Regions from separate parts of the Vagococcus hydrophili genome, predicted to be linked through region 1. Evidence: a T-box and tRNA genes for the amino acid it is inferred to sense, from the RefSeq annotation. Region 1 holds a T-box; the other holds one or more tRNA genes.
What was found. The T-box of region 1 lies ahead of leuS (leucine--tRNA ligase). A T-box ahead of a tRNA ligase gene usually reads a tRNA of that ligase, here a tRNA-Leu.

Region 1 (9,267 bases):
AAGTATTGGAGAAATCAAATACATAATTCCTGCACACAGCACCCCAAAACCTGCCATGATGACTAAGGTTCTTTTAAACAACCGTTGACTAATCCCGTACTCATTTTGAGAATTATAATATGATATTTGTTTAGCGATCGCTCCTGGAATTCCGGCTGTAGCAATCATTAAAAATAAGGCATAAACGTTGTAACCTTTATTAAATAGACTATTCGCGACTTTACCGTTTTCGGCCATCATTGCATACCAAGGGATGATATACACTGCCCCTAACAATCTTGATAATACATTCCCGATTGTCATCCAAAGCGAGCCACGAACCATTTTCTCTTTAGCGTTTAACTCTTTTGCTTTGTCATCAAAAGAGGTTTCTTGATTCGTCATGCTTTCTATCCAACTTTCTTAATTATACTGTTATAATTGTAGCGATTTACCCACACTTATGCAAACACTTTTAACAATATTTAAGTACTATTTCACGAATTAAGTTAGTTAGCGACAATGTTTACTAATTTGTTTGGAACTGCGATGACTTTACGGATCGTTTTGCCTTCAATGTTCGCTTTTACTTGCTCATTATTCATAGCTACTGTTTCTAATTCTTCCTTAGATAAGTCACGAGCTACGACTACTTTTGCTTTCACTTTGCCGTTAACTTGGAAGATAACTTCAAGTTCATCTTCGACTAATTCTTTTTCATCGTATTCTGGCCATGCTGCATAGCTGATACTTTCTTTATGACCCATTCTTGCCCATAACTCTTCTGAAACAAATGGTGTGATTGGTGCTAATAATTGTAAGAAGCCATTCATGTATTCAACTGGTAACGCTTCTGCTTTATACGCTTCGTTCACAAAAATCATTAATTGAGAAATCGCTGTATTAAAGTGAAGTTGCTCAATATCTTCTGTCACTTTTTTAACAGTTTGGTGATAAACTTTCGTTAATTGTCCATCATTGTGAGTCGTGATACGGTCACGTAATACAGCATTATCATCAATGTATAAGCGCCAAACACGGTCTAAGAATTTACGACTTCCTTCAAGTCCTTTTTCGCTCCAAGCAACAGAGGCATCAAGAGGTCCCATAAACATTTCGTAAAGTCTTAACGTATCCGCACCAAATTCATTCACTACATCATCAGGATTAACCACGTTTCCTTTTGATTTAGACATTTTTTCATTTCCTTCACCTAAAATCATTCCTTGGTTATAAAGCGTTTGGAATGGCTCTTTGGTTGTCACCACATTAATGTCATATAAGAATTTATGCCAGAAACGAGCATACAATAAGTGAAGAACCGCGTGCTCTGCTCCACCTAAGTAAACGTCCACTGGTAACCATTCTTTTAATTTTTCTGGGTCTGCTAACATTTCCGTATTGTGTGGGTCGATAAAACGTAAGTAATACCATGAACTTCCCGCCCATTGTGGCATTGTGTTTGTTTCACGACGACCTTTCATACCTGTTTTTTCATCAACAACATTGATCCAGTCTTCCATATTAGCCAGTGGTGATTCTCCTGTTCCACTTGGTTTAATATCTGTTGCTTTTGGTAAAACAAGTGGTAATTCAGACTCCGAAACAGCCGTCATTGAACCATCTTCCCAATGGATAATTGGAATTGGCTCACCCCAATAACGTTGACGAGAGAATAACCAGTCACGCAAACGGTAACTTGTTTCTTTCTTCCCAACTTCTTCTTTTTCTAACCATGCTAACATTTTTTCGATGGCATCTTCTTTGTTTAAACCATCTAAAAAGTCTGAATTAATATGTAGTCCATCTTCAGTAAATGGCGCTTCTTCAACATTGCCACCTTCTAGAACAGCAATAATATCTAAATTAAATTCTTTGGCAAATTCATAGTCGCGATCATCATGAGCAGGAACAGCCATAATAGCCCCTGTTCCGTAAGTTGATAACACGTAATCAGCAATCCAAATCGGCATTTCTTTCCCATTAACAGGGTTAACAGCATAAGCACCAGTAAAGACACCTGTTTTTTCTTTTGATAACTCTGTACGGTCTAAATCAGATTTTTTACCTGCTTCTGTAATATACGCATCAATCGCTGCTTTTTGCTCAGGTGCTGCAATTTCCTGTACTAAATCTAATTCAGGGGCAAGAACGGCATAGGTTGCACCAAATAATGTGTCAGGGCGTGTTGTAAATACCGTGAATTCTTTATCTGTATCTTTGATTTTAAAGGTTACATTCGCACCTTCTGAACGACCAATCCAGTTGCGTTGCATGTCTTTAACACTTTCTGGCCAATCAATTAACTCTAAATCATCCACTAAACGATCTGCATAAGCCGTAATTTTAAGCATCCATTGTTTCATTGGTTTACGGAAAACAGGATGTCCCCCACGTTCTGATTTACCATCGATGACTTCTTCATTGGCTAAAACAGTTCCAAGTGCTGGACACCAGTTAACAGCAACTTCTGCTTCATAAGCCAAACCTTTTTCGAATAATTTAGTGAAAATCCATTGTGTCCATTTGTAATAGTTAGGATCAGTTGTATTCACTTCACGGTCCCAATCAAAACTGAAACCTAATGAATTTAATTGACGTTTAAACGTTTGGATATTTTTTTCTGTAAACTCTGCCGGATCATTTCCTGTATCTAAAGCATATTGCTCAGCTGGTAAACCAAAAGCGTCCCATCCCATTGGGTGTAAAACGTTGAAGCCTTTTGAACGTTTGAAACGAGCTAAAACATCTGTTGATGTGTATCCTTTAGGATGTCCTACGTGAAGTCCTTGACCAGATGGGTATGGAAACATATCAAGTGCGTAGAATTTTTCCTTATCTGAGTTGTCCTCTGTTTTAAACGTTTGATCTTTTGCCCAATGTTTTTGCCACTTTTTCTCAATCTCAATATGATTGTATGCCATGTTTCTTCCTCCTAAAATATAATAAAAAAAGCCCTATAAAAGCCTAAAATCAGCTTTTATAGGACGTTGATATCTAACGTGGTACCACCTATTTTTATGTTACACAAAACGTAACATCTCTAATCATGATAACGGGCTGATCCCGGCTTATAATAAGCAAAACTCAGAGCTAAGTTCAGGTTTCTTAAGCTTTATGTGCTTACACCAACCGCACACTCTCTAAAAAAGTTTCCACCTTACTACTTCTCGTCAACGTTCTTAATATTAAACTCATGATAACAGAATCATTTTTACTTGGCAACTAAATCAGGTGACTTAGCCGACTCTTAAATTTTGACCCTTATAGATTACATCACTTGATAATTTGTTCCATGATTTAATTTGAGACACACTTGTGTTGTATTCTTTAGATAATGACCATAGTGAATCCCCAGATTTAACTTCGTGACGTTTCGTTTTGTTTGTTGATTGACGTTTTGCCACTTTCGTTGTTCCTGGAATTTTTAATGTTTGACCCACATAGATTAAATCACTGGTTAAGCCATTGACTACTTTTAAATCATTCACACTCACATTGTATTTAAGAGCGATTTGATATAAAGAATCCCCTCTTTGAACTGTATGAGTTGACGCATTCGTATTAGTCGTTGTCCCAGGTTTTGCTGTTTGATTCGTATTACCTGATGATTGACCATTAATGGCTAATTTTTGACCCACATAAATCATATCACTTGTTAGGTTATTCCATTTTTTAATGTCATTACTGCTGACACCATAACGTAACCCAATGCCGTATAATGTATCCCCACGTTGTACTGTATGAGTTTTACTTCCAGTTGGTGTGGTTGGTTTTGGCTTATTAGTATTACTATTATTATTATTGTTGTTGGTTGTTGTTGATTTTTGTGAATTAACGTTAAGTTTTTGACCCACATAGATTGTATCACTCGATAAGTTATTCCATGATTTTATCTGTGCCACACTCACACCGTATTGTAAGCTAATACCATAAAGCGTGTCGCCACGTTTCACCGTATGGGTTTTGGCATTGCTTGAATTATTATTGTTGTTATTTGTTGGCGTTGTGGGTTTTGGTGGATTCGTTGTATTTCCGCCACCATTTTTTACTTTTAATTTTTGACCCACATAAATCGTGTCACTTGTTAAGTTGTTCCATGATTTAATCTGTGCCACACTCACATTATGTTTCAACGCAATACCGTATAATGTGTCGCCACTTCTTACTGTGTAAGTACTTGCGCTATTATTTGTATTACCATTATCCGTTGGTTTTGTCGGTGTTGTAGGTTTCGGTGGGTTCGTTGTACTTCCGCCACCACTCTTAACTTTTAATTTTTGGCCCACATAAATCGTGTCACTTGATAAGTTGTTCCATGATTTTATTTGCGCCACACTCACATTATGTTTCAATGCAATACCGTATAATGTGTCACCACTTTTTACAGTGTATGTGCTAACGTTATTTGTGTTGTTATTATTATCTGTTGGTTTCGTTGGTGTTACTGGTTTTGGTGGGTTCGTTGTACCGCCTCCACCATTTTTTACTTTTAATTTTTGACCCACATAAATCGTGTCACTTGATAAATTGTTCCATGATTTAATCTGCGCCACACTCACACCATACTGCATGCTAATGCCGTATAATGTATCCCCACTTTTTACAGTGTGTGTGCTGGCATTATTTGTATTATTGTTACTATTATTATTTGAGTTATTGTTATTACCGTTGTTGTTGTTTGATCCTGAATTATTACCACCATTACCGCTACCTGGTGAATCATATTGCGTTAAATTGTGAGTCACAATTAAGTTGTTTAATTTATTGTTATAATTTGGATCTGTTGCATAACGTCCCGTTAACCACTGTGTCGCATCTCGGTAAGAATTTGTTCTTGATTTCCACGCACCAGAATAGAAATAAACACCTGGATAGAATGATGTTGTTTTTAACACACGAGCGTTATCCTCAAAAGATTCACGGTAAGATGGGTATTTTCTAAACTGGGCATTAATAATCACGTTTTGACCATCAAAATGCTCCCATGTCTGCATATTAACAGACTGCCCGTTATAACTTCCTTTAACCCCAAACAAGTTATGGTTTGGTGGTGAAGATAAAGTACTTGAGCCGTAACCACTTTCTAAGATCGCTTGAGCTATCATAACTGAAGCATATAAATCATTCGCTCCCGCCACTTGTTGGGCATGATAAGCGGTATCTTCAATAAATTGCGCTTGAGGTGTAGCAGCTCTTGTTGTAAATGATGCTGGTTTTGGTGGTGCAATTGGTTCAACCGGACCATTCATCATTGGGGCAGCGGCTCTTGCCATTGCTGGTTGTTCTTTTTCTGCTTTTGGTTCTTCTTTTTTCACTTCTTTTTCTTTTGACTCTGTCTCACTCGTTGATTCCGTTGTGCTTGATGTTTCTGTTGTTGATGAGCTTTCAGATGTTTTTGTTTCTGTCGTTTCTTTACTTTCTTCTATTGAAGTCGTTGTACTTTCTGATGTTGATGACGATGTTTCAGTAGTAGAAGGTTTTGTTTCTTCTTTAGTTGTTTCGGTTTCTTTAGAAGAGCTCTCTGTTGTTGATTCTGACGTTTCTTTTTCAGAAGACGTTGTTTCTATTTCTTTACTCGTTTCAGTTGTACTTTCTTTGGTTGACTCAGTTTCTTTTGAAGTACTTTGAACAACCTCTTCTTGAGTCGTTTCAGTTACTTCCTCTATTTTTCGTTCAGTTAAGACATGTTTAGAGATCATACTTTGACCAATTGATGAAGTCACAATTTGTTCAGTTAAATCAAACTTTTTAAACGTCACAGGAACCACTAATTTCGCCTGTGTAAAACCACCTTTAGAAAAAGTTAATTTCACTTGATTCAACGCTTCATCATAGGTATAACTACCAACAACATTCCCTGTTTCATCTTTAATTTGGTTTTTCGTTTCATCCCACACTAAACTAACATTAGGTGATATTTTGATGGTTGTTTCTAAGTTTTCAGTACGTAACGCATTTAAAGTCATCTCTAAATCTAACTGATTGGCTTCTTCGGTTACTTTATCTAAAGATTCAATTTTATTTATTGTCATTGCTTCTGCTTGAGAAGTTTCTTTTAGTTCAGATTCTTGCGTTACTTTTTCTGATGATTCAGTCGTTGAATCCTTTGCAGCATCCGCATAAGCTTTCGTTGTCATTCCTGGTATTAGGACAGATGAAGAAATCATCATTGTTGCACCAAAAAGTGAAACGTTTTTAAGAACTGGTTGTTTAGTTAATAGATCTTTTTTTTCATTCTTTTTCATTTATATTTCTCATCCTTTATCAGTAAATTAAAAAAATCACTCGTTTTTTTAAACGGGATTTTCTATAGATACTACCATTAAAACATCTCGAGAAATAGATAGCAAGGGATTCTACTAGCTAGTAATAATTTGTAATCTCTCCGACATACAACTATTTTTAAATTTCATAAAATTTAAGCTCATACTTTAGCCCGATTTTCGTCTAAGTGCCTTGTTATCAGCTTATTTAGAAGGTATATTTAACTTAATAAAACATTCAAGGAAGGACACTATCATGAACAAAGAGCATTTTTTAATCGAATTAAAATTACATCTACGCCAACTCTCTTTAACAGATCAACAAGCGATTCTTCAAAAATACGAAGACTTATTTGCTGAAAAAATCGCAGAAGGCTTATCTGAATATCAAATTACCAAAGAACTCGCTTCCCTAAAGAGATTGCTATGTCAATTTTAAAAGAATTTAATTTGGAATTAGACTCTCCTAATGCTCATGGTAATGATTGGTTAGAATTTTCAACAGAAGAAAACTACCAACAAGACAATGATCATCCTTATTATCATGAACCACAAATCCAGCGTTCTCATGATTCTGGCTTTATTCGCTTTTTCCAAATTGCAGGAATCATCTTTTTAAACCTTTTCTTTATGTTTTGGCTCATGTTTGGGTGGGGACTTGTTCTCTTTATCGGTTGGGCCTTAACAATTTGCTTCATTGGTAGTCCTGTTATTGGTATCTTCTCTATTTTGGCAGCCGTTAATGCTTTTGGGTTCTTCCAACTTTCTATTTCATTAATTTTATGTGGAGTTGGACTAATCGGCGGACTCATCATGTTCCCATTCACTAAAATAAGTTTTAATCTACTTAAAACTTATTTAAAATGGAACCTACAAGTCTTGAGAGGAGAACGTGCACTATGAAAAAATTTAAAATTGGCGTCTTAGTATTTGCCGTTCTCTTGGTCATTGGCGGAGGAGCTTCAAGTATTGTTTTCTATCAAAAGCTTGAAGCGGAACGAGAGGCAAGCGAAGTTAATAAAAAATTCAAATATGACGGTTCTGACGAACTTGTTTTGGAGATAAAAAATGGAGCAATGGTCTATCTATCACCTTCTCAAGATGACTATGTGCATATGAATAAACAAGGATTAACATTTAGTAATAATAAAAGCGAAGCTACTAATTGGGACATTCAAAAAAAAGACAAGCAAACTGTTGTCACAATTGAGAACAAAAGCCAAAAGAAAAAAGTCCAACCCACAGTTTTTTCTTTCAATGATATTTCCGATGACAGTATTTCTCTTAGATTACCTGAAAAATACAAGAAAATTATTATTAGAGGAGAGAAAGTCGACGTCAATGTGGACAGTCTCTCATTAACTCAGTTAGAAATTCAGACCACTCGTGGTTCGACAAATGTGAACAACGTTTCAGCACAATCTCTGATTGCTAATGGTCATCACGGAGATATCTATGTCTCTGACGCTAAAATCGAGAAAAATATGGCCTTGAATACAACAAGTGGTAATATCTCTACGGCTGATTCTGTTTTTACTGATTTGGAGATGAAAGTCAAAAATGGCGATACGTTTACTGCCAATACTAAGGGGAACGTGACCATTGAAAATCAAAATGGTCATTCTGACATTAACCACACAAAAGGAACTGTTTCGGTAAACAATAAAAACGGGGATATTTTCTATCATTCAAATAACATTACTCATGACACAACCTTAGAAACGACCCACGGAAACATCCAAATGGAGATGGATAAACCGTCTTACAACAAAAATAAAATGGATTTAAAAACAGAATATGGTTCACTTTCAATTTTTAATAAAAATTTATCATCTGAAACAAACTTCTCAAGTAACAAGGGGGATTCCCTAATTAAAGCTATTTCTAAGAACGGTGACATCACTGTTAGTGAGCTAGATCCAGACGATACACAGTATGACTATCATTAATCGATAAAAATCGTGCTATAATAACCAGAGCCCTGAACAAAGGGCTCTTTATTTTATTTTTAATTAACGGAGGATTATTTATGACAAAAAACAAACAACTATATTGGCAATATGCAGGCAGTTTATTTTTATTACTTTTTGCAGCCATCGCTTATTTTGTAAAAGTAAACGAAGCAATCTTATCAAGTATCGACAACCCGATTATCCACTTAGTAAGAGGAAATTTAACAGAAGGCAAAACCTTATTCTTTTCGTATATCACTAAATTCGGCAACACAGTCACTATTGTTCTCTTAACAGGTATTGCCTTTTTACTACTTTTTAAATTTAAAGAGAAGATAGCTGCTTACTGGTTGCTAATAAATATTGTTTTAATTCAAGGAGCTGGTAATGTGCTCTTGAAACTTTTCTTTAACCGTGACCGTCCTTCAGTGGAACATTTAGTCGAAGCTTCTGGAAAAAGTTTCCCTAGTGGTCACTCTTCTGGTAGTATGCTTTTCTTTGGTACTATGATTTTTCTAATGCCTAAATTAATTGATAATAAAAAAATTCGCTTAGCGATTCAAGTCTTACTTGGATTTCTGATTTTAATGATCGGGACAAGTCGAATTTATGTGGGTGTGCATTACCCTACTGATGTGATTGGAGGCTTTTTAATCGGATTAAGCTGGTTATGCCTCTCTTATCCTTATTTCAAAAAATATGATTTTAAACAACAGTTTGAAGGGAAGTAAATAGAATGTTTTCATTCAAAAAAGGAGATTCTAAACGTTACTATACTTGGAACGATGCTCTAAGAGAAACGTTTGATGAAAAAATTTTTAAGGTACCTATTGACGGGGGGTTCGACTGTCCAAATCGTGATGGGACAGTCGCTCATGGGGGTTGTACATTTTGTAGTGTGTCTGGTTCTGGAGATATGATTGTGGCTCCAAGTGATCCATTACCGATTCAATTTCGAAAAGAAGTCGATCAGATGCATAAAAAATGGCCCAATACGAAGCAATATATTGTTTATTTCCAAAATTTTACCAACACACATGCCCCACTAGAAGTCATTAAACATCGCTTTG
Region 2 (9,267 bases), 260 kb from region 1:
TCCACTGCAATATAACCAGCACCAACCACTGCCACTGATTTTGGCATCTCTGTTAATTCAAAGAAGCCATTTGAATCAATTCCGTACTCAGAACCAGGAATATTAGGTCTAATAATTTTACCACCTGTAGCGATTAAAATGTGTTTAGCTGTGTAGCTTTCCCCACCTACTTCAACGGTCTTTTCAGCCGTAAATTTAGCAAAGCCGTGAATAACCGTTACCCCATTACTTGCTAAACCTTTCATATATAAACCATGAAGACGCTCAATGTACGTTTGACGATTAGCCACTAATCTAGAGAAATCCACATCTTCGAGCGTTACATCAAAGCCATATTCTTTGGCTTGTTTTAACATCATCGAACGCATTTCAGAAGCTGACCACATCACCTTTTTAGGCACACAGCCAACATTGACACAGGTTCCTCCAATGTCTGATCCTTCTATTAATAAAACTTTCGCTCCGCGCATTCCGGCACGATTAGCAGAAGCAATCCCGCCACTACCGCCACCGATCACAATATAATCAAAAGACTCCATAACTACCATCCTTATTTTCGTTTTCGGATCATATCTCCTGGTTTCACTGGATTTTCTACTGGCATTTTCACGATCATCATAGCATTTGGTGCCTTTTCAATCGGTTCATCCAGTTCATTCCACATTTCTGTAATTATTTGATGGGAATGGGTAAAGCCAGGACCATAAAATTCAATATCATCATTGATTCTAAAATGATTCCGTTGTCTAATTGTAGCAATTTTTGTCTCTTCATCATAGGATAAGACCTCGCCAATAAATTTAAAGACAGGGATTTTACGACGTTTACCAAATAACTGCTCCTCGTCACTAGGTACTCCGTAATAAAAACCAGTCGCCAACTCACGCTGAGCCACTTTCCACAACTCGTCAATCCATTCTTGCTTACAAACATAATTCTCAGGATCTTCCATATAACTATCTACCGCTTTTTTATACACATTAGAAACCGTTGAAACATAATGAATCGACTTCATACGTCCTTCGATTTTTAAACTGTCCACACCATTTTGAACCAAATCAGGAATGTGCTCGATCATCGACATATCCACCGCACTCATTGAAAAAGGCTCTTCCACTTCTCCTGCATCAATTAATGATTGACGCTCTTTATCCAAATTCATCTCAAACAAATCATATTTCCAACGACAAGACTGAGAACAGCCTCCGCGGTTAGCATCTCGATGTGACATATGATTCGATAAGGTACAACGACCAGAATAAGAAATACACATCGCCCCGTGAATAAAAGCTTCAATTTCAATATCTGTATTCTCACGAATCGCTTTAACCTCTGCCATCGATACTTCACGTCCTAATACCACACGCTCCAAACCTTCATTTTTCCAAAATTCTAAGGTTTCAAAATTCGTCGCTGAAGATTGGGTTGATAAATGAACAGGTAAACCAGGTGCTTCAGTAATACAAATTTCAATCAAAGCCGGATCAGAAACAATCACCGCACTAATCCCAATGTCTCGTAATTCACAGAAAAATTCTCCCGCACCTTTTGCATCAAACTCATGAGTCACCATGTTGGCTGCCACATAAACTTTGGCATTATGCGCTTTTGCAAATGCCACACCTTCTGCCATTTCTTCATAAGTAAAGTTACCCGCACGACTTCTTAAACCATAAGCATTCCCACCAATATAAACTGCATCGGCTCCGTAACTAATCGCTGTTTTTAATTTTTCTAAGGTACCCGCTGGCGCTAGCACCTCGGGTCGTTTCAATTCTTTTGTCATCATTATCTATGGACTCCTTATTTAATATCGTCTGGATCAAAGTAATAAAAGCCAGCATCAAGCGTGCGTTCTTTAGGATGAGCTGCCATCACTAATTCCGTTAACCGTTTAGCTTCTGTTTCGTTCCATTTTCCGGCTTGAATCAATTCCTTAGCCTCTACAAAGTAAGAAACAATTTGAAGGTAAGCTTCTCCTTGTGTGTAAATACCGTCTAATTTCCAATGAGTTAAACCAATTTTTTCTAATTCACCTAACTCAGTCATTAAGTTCACATCATTGGTCGCAAAAATATGTGTGCCGTGTTCATCCTCATAAATCGAATAATGAGTTTCTTCGGCTTTAGGTTCAGAGATAAACAATTGACTTGTTTTGTCTGTATTTTTCTCTTGCTTGGTGAAATTAAAATAATTTTGAACCAAAGGACGTTTCGATTGATGGATACATGTAGCACCATACACAAGCATCTCTCCGAAAATATCCAGATTTCCTGATAAATCTACTAATTCCAAGTACGGAATTTCACGAGATAAGACAGCACCAATCGCGCCACGGTTTCCCCAAAAATTAATCTGACGAGAGCTTGTCACCATTGTTGCTGCATCGTAAACATAAGGAAGGTTGTAGCCATCACGTCTAATGACATGAATCACGCCAGGGTCTCCTACAACAATCTCATCGACTGATAAATTTTCTAAAAATCCTAAGTAATCAGGAATTAGTAACATCTTATCAGGATGCATGATCGCGTTGACTGCTATCCTTACCTTTTTCCCTTTTGAGTGTGCCAGGTTAACTAACTGCTTCATTTCTTCAATATTAAAGTGCGTTGGCAAGCGTAAACCAAATGTCGCATCCCCAAAATACAAATAATCAATATTTAAATCTACTAATTTTTCAGCTTGTTGAAAGGATTCAACGGTTGCTGTAATTTCTATCATGTTCTAATCTCCTTAATTGTGAGTAATCAGCATAATCCTACCACAATCACCCCAACTTTGACAATGTTATCACAAATAAAAAAGCGCTAGTTATTAAACTAGCGCTAAAGTTTGTTAGACTTTTTGCAAATCTTTTTCTTTCGTAACCTTCACATTAATTTTACCTTTTTTAGCTCCCATTACTACTTTACTACCTGGCGTAATCTCACCAGAAAGGAGTAATTCACTTAAACGATCTTCGATTTCTTTTTGAATCGCTCGTCTAATCGGTCTTGCTCCGTATTCTGGATCAAACCCTTCCTTACTAATCACTTCAATAGCAGAAGGTGTTAATTTCAAGTTAATTTTTTGCTCTTTCAATCGTTCAACCACAGATTGACTCATAATCTTAACAATTTGATTTAATTCTTTTTTATCCAATGAATGGAAAACAAGTAATTCATCCACACGGTTTAAGAATTCTGGACGGAAACTTTTCTTAAGCTCTTCTAAAATACGAGATTTCATGGCTTTATAATCTTTTTCCCCACCAGTTGAACCAAAACCAACTGTTTTCTCATCACGTAAAGCTGTGGCTCCAATATTTGATGTCATGATCAAAATCGTATTTTTAAAATCTACTTTGCGGCCCTTAGAATCTGTTAAATGACCATCATCTAATACTTGAAGTAAAATATTGAAAACATCTGGATGTGCTTTTTCCACTTCATCCAGTAAAACCACTGAATAAGGTTTTTGACGAATGCGCTCAGTTAACTGACCACCTTCATCATAACCCACATAACCAGGAGGAGAACCCACTAAACGACTTGTACTATGTTTCTCCATAAATTCAGACATGTCCACACGAATCAAGGCATCCTCAGAACCAAACATCACAGAAGCCAAGGTTTTAGCAAGCTCAGTTTTACCCACACCTGTTGGTCCTAAGAACATAAATGAACCAATCGGACGATTCGGATCTTTCAAACCACTTCTAGCACGACGAATCGCACGAGAAACAGACTCAACAGCTTCCTCTTGACCAACCACACGCTCATGTAACACTTTTTCAAGCTCTAGCAATCGTTCTGTCTCTTTTTTCTCTAATTGCTCTAAAGGAATTCCAGTCCACTGCGCCACAACCGAAACAATCGCTTCTTCTGTTACTTTCGTTTTATATACAGTGTCTTTCTTCTTTTCAGTTTCAATTAATTTATCCAATTTTTTATAAGCCGCTTTTTCTTTTTTACGAGCATTTGCCGCATCTTTAAAGTCTTGTCTTAAAATAGCATCTTCTTTTTCTTGAATAATTTCTTCAACTTTTTCACGTTGCAAAGCAATTGGTGAACGCTTATCTGCCACTTCTAATCTGGCGCGAGCCGCAGACTCATCAATCAAATCAATGGCTTTGTCCGGCAATTGACGATCACTAATATAGCGTGTCGATAAATTCACCGCCGCAAACACCGCCTCATCCGTAATTCGAACCTTATGATGATCCTCATAACGAGAACGTAAACCAAGTAAAATCTGCTCCGCTTCCTCAGCTGTTGGCTCATCCACTTGAATTTTTGCAAAACGACGTTCTAAAGCCGAATCTTTTTCGATATATTTTTGATACTCATCTAAAGTCGTCGCACCAATTGTTTGAAGCTCACCACGAGCAAGAGCCGGCTTTAAAATATTCGAAGCATCAATTGCCCCTTCTGCCCCACCAGCACCAATTAACGTATGAAGCTCATCAATAAAGAGAATCACTTCACCGTCACGATAAATTTCATCTACTACTTTCTTCATGCGGTCCTCAAACTCACCACGATACTTCGTTCCAGCAACCACTGCTCCCATATCTAACATCATCAAACGTTTAGACAACATTTCTTTAGGAACACGACCTTGAATAATGCGTTGAGCTAAGCCTTCAGCAATCGCCGTTTTCCCCACACCAGGTTCTCCTACTAAAACAGGATTATTTTTCGTTCTACGACTTAAAATCTGGATTAAACGCTGAACCTCTTTATCACGTCCCACTAAAGGATCTAAACGATTATCTCGGGCAGATTGAGTCAAATCACGAGCTAAAGAATCAAGCGTCGGTGTTCCTTCTTCCACCTGTTGACGAGAGGCATTGGGTTGTTTTCTTTGATTTTGCTTATTAGCCGGTTCTACCAAGCCAATTTTTTTATAAATCAGCTGACGAACCTTTCCTAAATCCACATCTAAGTTAGTCAAAACACGAGCAGCCAAAACTTCCTCATCCTTGATTAAAGCAAGTAAAATATGTTCAGTCCCAACGCTAGGCGCTCCCACTCGCTTAGCCTCTGCACTAGCAAAAGATAAAACTTGTTTTGCCCTAGGTGAATATGGCAATAGCTCTGAAACATTCGCAGGTTTTTGTCCATATTGAGTAATATGTTCAACTTCCTCAAAAACCATTTTTTCATCCAAATTAAAACTTCTTAAAACTTTCCCAGCAATTCCTTTTTGTTCATTAATTAAACCTAATAACAGATGCTCAGTTGAAATAGCCTTCTGTCTAAAATATTTAGCTTGTATTTCTGCAATCTCCAAAGCAAGCTTCGCCTTGTCTGTAAATAATTCACTCATACTATTCACTCCTTCTCGTCATATGTTAAACGTTCTAATAACTCGACCATCATATGTGCTCTTAATTTATTATTATCACTCACACTAAGTAACGGTTTATTACATAATAACGTGCTTATGATTTCCTTTTCCCTCAATTCAATCACATCGTTTAGGTATAATTGTTTTAAGATAGCAAACGCATCACTTTCTGTCAAACTAGAGCCTACAGATTCTGACACACGAATCAAATAGTCACCATGTTGAAGTAAATCAACCTTCACAATTCTAATATAGCCACCACCACCACGCTTACTCTCCACTTGGTATCCTTGTGGCACTGTGAAACGTGTCTTTATCACATAATTTATTTGTGACGGCACACAATCAAACAAATCAGCCATTTCAGAACGACGAATTTCAACCATTTGATTGATTTCCAATATTTCTTTTAAATATGCCTCAATAATATCTGACATATTTCGATTATCCAATTGAAACACCACCTTTATCGTCAATTGACTATCTCTGACCTTTATTATACAAAAGTATGCCTCAATAATACATTAAAAGGTTCCAAAAATTTTTGGTATAAAAAAAAAGCCATTTCTGACTTTCTTATCTGAATTACTATTAAAATGCCGAGGACCGGAATCGAACCGGTACGGTGATCACTCACCGCAGGATTTTAAGTCCTGTGCGTCTGCCAGTTCCGCCACCCCGGCTAAGAACTCATAAAAGCGGAAGACGAGGTTCGAACTCGCGACCCCCACCTTGGCAAGGTGATGTTCTACCACTGAACTACTTCCGCTTATTTAAAGTGCCGGCTAAAGGAGTTGAACCCTCGACCCTCTGATTACAAATCAGATGCTCTACCAACTGAGCTAAGCCGGCTTATTTTTTACAAAAAAAATGACCCGTACTGGGCTCGAACCAGTGACCCTCTGATTAAAAGTCAGATGCTCTACCAACTGAGCTAACGAGTCGTCATTCTTTAAATGGAGGTTAACGGGATCGAACCGCTGACCCCCTGCTTGTAAGGCAGGTGCTCTCCCAGCTGAGCTAAACCTCCGAATAAAAAAAACGCGTACAGCATGGCGACGTCCTACTCTCACAAGGGGAAACCCCTCACTACCCTCGGCGCTAAGAAACTTAACTTCTGTGTTCGGCATGGGAACAGGTGTATCCTTCTTGCCATCATCGCCACACTTACGTGCGTTTTATTTAATTGAGTGATTGTTCACTCAAAACTGAATGTTTTAGTTAGACATCTTTTTTACTTCACCGTTTTTCTTTGGTTAAGTCCTCGATCGATTAGTACTAGTCCGCTCCGTACATCACTGCACTTCCACTCCTAGCCTATCTACCTGATCATCTTTCAGGGATCTTACTTTCTTAAAGAAATGGGAAATCTCATCTTGAGGGGGGCTTCACGCTTAGATGCTTTCAGCGTTTATCCCTTCCACACATAGCTACCCAGCAATGCCCTTGGCAGAACAACTGGTACACCAGAGGTGTGTCCATCCCGGTCCTCTCGTACTAAGGACAGCTCCTCTCAAATTTCCAACGCCCGCGACGGATAGGGACCGAACTGTCTCACGACGTTCTGAACCCAGCTCGCGTGCCGCTTTAATGGGCGAACAGCCCAACCCTTGGGACCGACTACAGCCCCAGGATGCGACGAGCCGACATCGAGGTGCCAAACCTCCCCGTCGATGTGAACTCTTGGGGGAGATAAGCCTGTTATCCCCAGGGTAGCTTTTATCCGTTGAGCGATGGCCCTTCCATGCGGAACCACCGGATCACTAAGCCCGACTTTCGTCCCTGCTCGAGTTGTAGCTCTCGCAGTCAAGCTCCCTTATGCCTTTGCACTCTACGAATGATTTCCAACCATTCTGAGGGAACCTTTGGGCGCCTCCGTTACTTTTTAGGAGGCGACCGCCCCAGTCAAACTGTCCATCTGACACTGTCTCCCGCCACGATAAGTGGCGCGGGTTAGAATGGTCATAACACAAGGGTAGTATCCCACCAATGCCTCCCTCGAGACTAGCGTCCCGAGCTCTACGGCTCCTACCTATCCTGTACATGTGTTACAAACATTCAATATCAAACTACAGTAAAGCTCCATGGGGTCTTTCCGTCCTGTCGCGGGTAACCTGCATCTTCACAGGTACTAAAATTTCACCGAGTCTCTCGTTGAGACAGTGCCCAAATCGTTACGCCTTTCGTGCGGGTCGGAACTTACCCGACAAGGAATTTCGCTACCTTAGGACCGTTATAGTTACGGCCGCCGTTTACTGGGGCTTCAATTCTGAGCTTCGCTATTGCTAACCCATCCTCTTAACCTTCCAGCACCGGGCAGGCGTCAGCCCCTATACGTCATCTTTCGATTTTGCAGAGACCTGTGTTTTTGATAAACAGTCGCTTGGGCCTATTCACTGCGGCTGAACTTGCGTTCAGCACCCCTTCTCCCTAAGTTACGGGGTCATTTTGCCGAGTTCCTTAACGAGAGTTCTCTCGCTCACCTTAGGATTCTCTCCTCGACTACCTGTGTCGGTTTGCGGTACGGGCCGTTTGTTTCTAACTAGAAGCTTTTCTTGGCAGTGTGATATTAAGACTTCGGTACTAAATTTCCCTCCTCATCACAACTTGTCCTTAGAGGTAAAAGCATTTGACTCTTACCAAGACTTGTTGCTTGAACGCACATATCCAACAGTGCGATCTTGTAACCTACTGCGTCCCTCCATTGTTCAAACAAAACAAACGGGTACAGGAATCTCAACCTGTTATCCATCGCCTACGCCTATCGGCCTCAGCTTAGGTCCCGACTAACCCTGGGAGGACGAGCCTTCCCCAGGAAACCTTAGTCATTCGGTGGACAGGATTCTCACCTGTCTTTCGCTACTCATACCGGCATTCTCACTTCTAAGCGCTCCACCAGTCCTTACGATCTAGCTTCAACGCCCTTAGAACGCTCTCCTACCATAGAACCTAAGTTCTATCCACAGCTTCGGTAATATGTTTAGCCCCGGTACATTTTCGGCGCAAGGGCACTCGACTAGTGAGCTATTACGCACTCTTTAAATGGTGGCTGCTTCTGAGCCAACATCCTAGTTGTTTGTGCACCCTCACATCCTTTTCCACTTAACATATATTTGGGGACCTTAGCTGGTGGTCTGGGCTGTTTCCCTTTCGACAATGGATCTTATCACTCACTGTCTGACTCCCGGACATAAATGAATGGCATTCGGAGTTTATCTGAATTCGGTAACCCGAGACGGGCCCCTAGTCCAAACAGTGCTCTACCTCCATCATTCTAATTCCGAGGCTAGCCCTAAAGCTATTTCGGAGAGAACCAGCTATCTCCAAGTTCGTTTGGAATTTCTCCGCTACCCACACCTCATCCCCGCACTTTTCAACGTACGTGGGTTCGGTCCTCCAGTGCGTTTTACCGCACCTTCAACCTGGACATGGGTAGGTCACTTGGTTTCGGGTCTACGACTACATACTCACTCGCCCTATTCAGACTCGCTTTCGCTACGGCTCCGCTTCTTCAGCTTAACCTCGCATGCAATCGTAACTCGCCGGTTCATTCTGCAAAAGGCACGCCATCACCCATTAACGGGCTCTGACTTTTTGTAGGCACACGGTTTCAGGTTCTATTTCACTCCCCTTCCGGGGTGCTTTTCACCTTTCCCTCACGGTACTGGTACACTATCGGTCACTAGAGAGTATTTAGCCTTGGGAGATGGTCCTCCCGGATTCCGACGGAATTTCTCGTGTTCCGCCGTACTCAGGATACTCATAGGTGTGTTGTCAATTTCGTCTACGGGGCTTTTACCCGCTCCGGCTGACCTTTCCAGGTCGATTCGACTATCCACAACAGCTACCACAGCTGAGTCCTACAACCCCAACAAGCAAGCTTGTTGGTTTGGGCTGTTTCCGTTTCGCTCGCCGCTACTAAGGAAATCGATT

Region 2: it has a tRNA-Leu gene. The T-box ahead of leuS (leucine--tRNA ligase) is inferred to sense a tRNA for this amino acid. The anticodon was not compared.

What each region holds. Positions count from the first base shown of each region.
Region 1 covers NZ_CP049887.1:991,902-1,001,168, forward strand. Annotated here, with positions in the region: gene G7082_RS04820 (putative polysaccharide biosynthesis protein) at 1-384, opposite strand, end outside; gene leuS (leucine--tRNA ligase) at 489-2,903, opposite strand; T-box leader at 2,960-3,165, opposite strand; gene G7082_RS04830 (LysM peptidoglycan-binding domain-containing protein) at 3,219-6,227, opposite strand; gene G7082_RS15105 (HAAS signaling domain-containing protein) at 6,502-6,684, shown strand; gene G7082_RS04840 (DUF1700 domain-containing protein) at 6,672-7,148, shown strand; gene G7082_RS04845 (DUF4097 family beta strand repeat-containing protein) at 7,145-8,194, shown strand; gene G7082_RS04850 (phosphatase PAP2 family protein) at 8,275-8,928, shown strand; gene mnmL (tRNA modification radical SAM protein MnmL/YtqA) at 8,934-9,267, shown strand, end outside.
Region 2 covers NZ_CP049887.1:1,251,901-1,261,167, reverse strand. Annotated here, with positions in the region: gene gor (glutathione-disulfide reductase) at 1-539, opposite strand, end outside; gene G7082_RS06370 (peptidase U32 family protein) at 551-1,789, opposite strand; gene G7082_RS06365 (peptidase U32 family protein) at 1,804-2,724, opposite strand; gene G7082_RS06360 (ATP-dependent Clp protease ATP-binding subunit) at 2,839-5,313, opposite strand; gene G7082_RS06355 (CtsR family transcriptional regulator) at 5,319-5,786, opposite strand; tRNA gene G7082_RS06350 (tRNA-Leu) at 5,932-6,017, opposite strand; tRNA gene G7082_RS06345 (tRNA-Gly) at 6,032-6,103, opposite strand; tRNA gene G7082_RS06340 (tRNA-Thr) at 6,114-6,186, opposite strand; tRNA gene G7082_RS06335 (tRNA-Lys) at 6,206-6,278, opposite strand; tRNA gene G7082_RS06330 (tRNA-Val) at 6,292-6,364, opposite strand; rRNA gene rrf (5S ribosomal RNA) at 6,385-6,500, opposite strand; rRNA gene G7082_RS06320 (23S ribosomal RNA) at 6,587-9,267, opposite strand, start outside.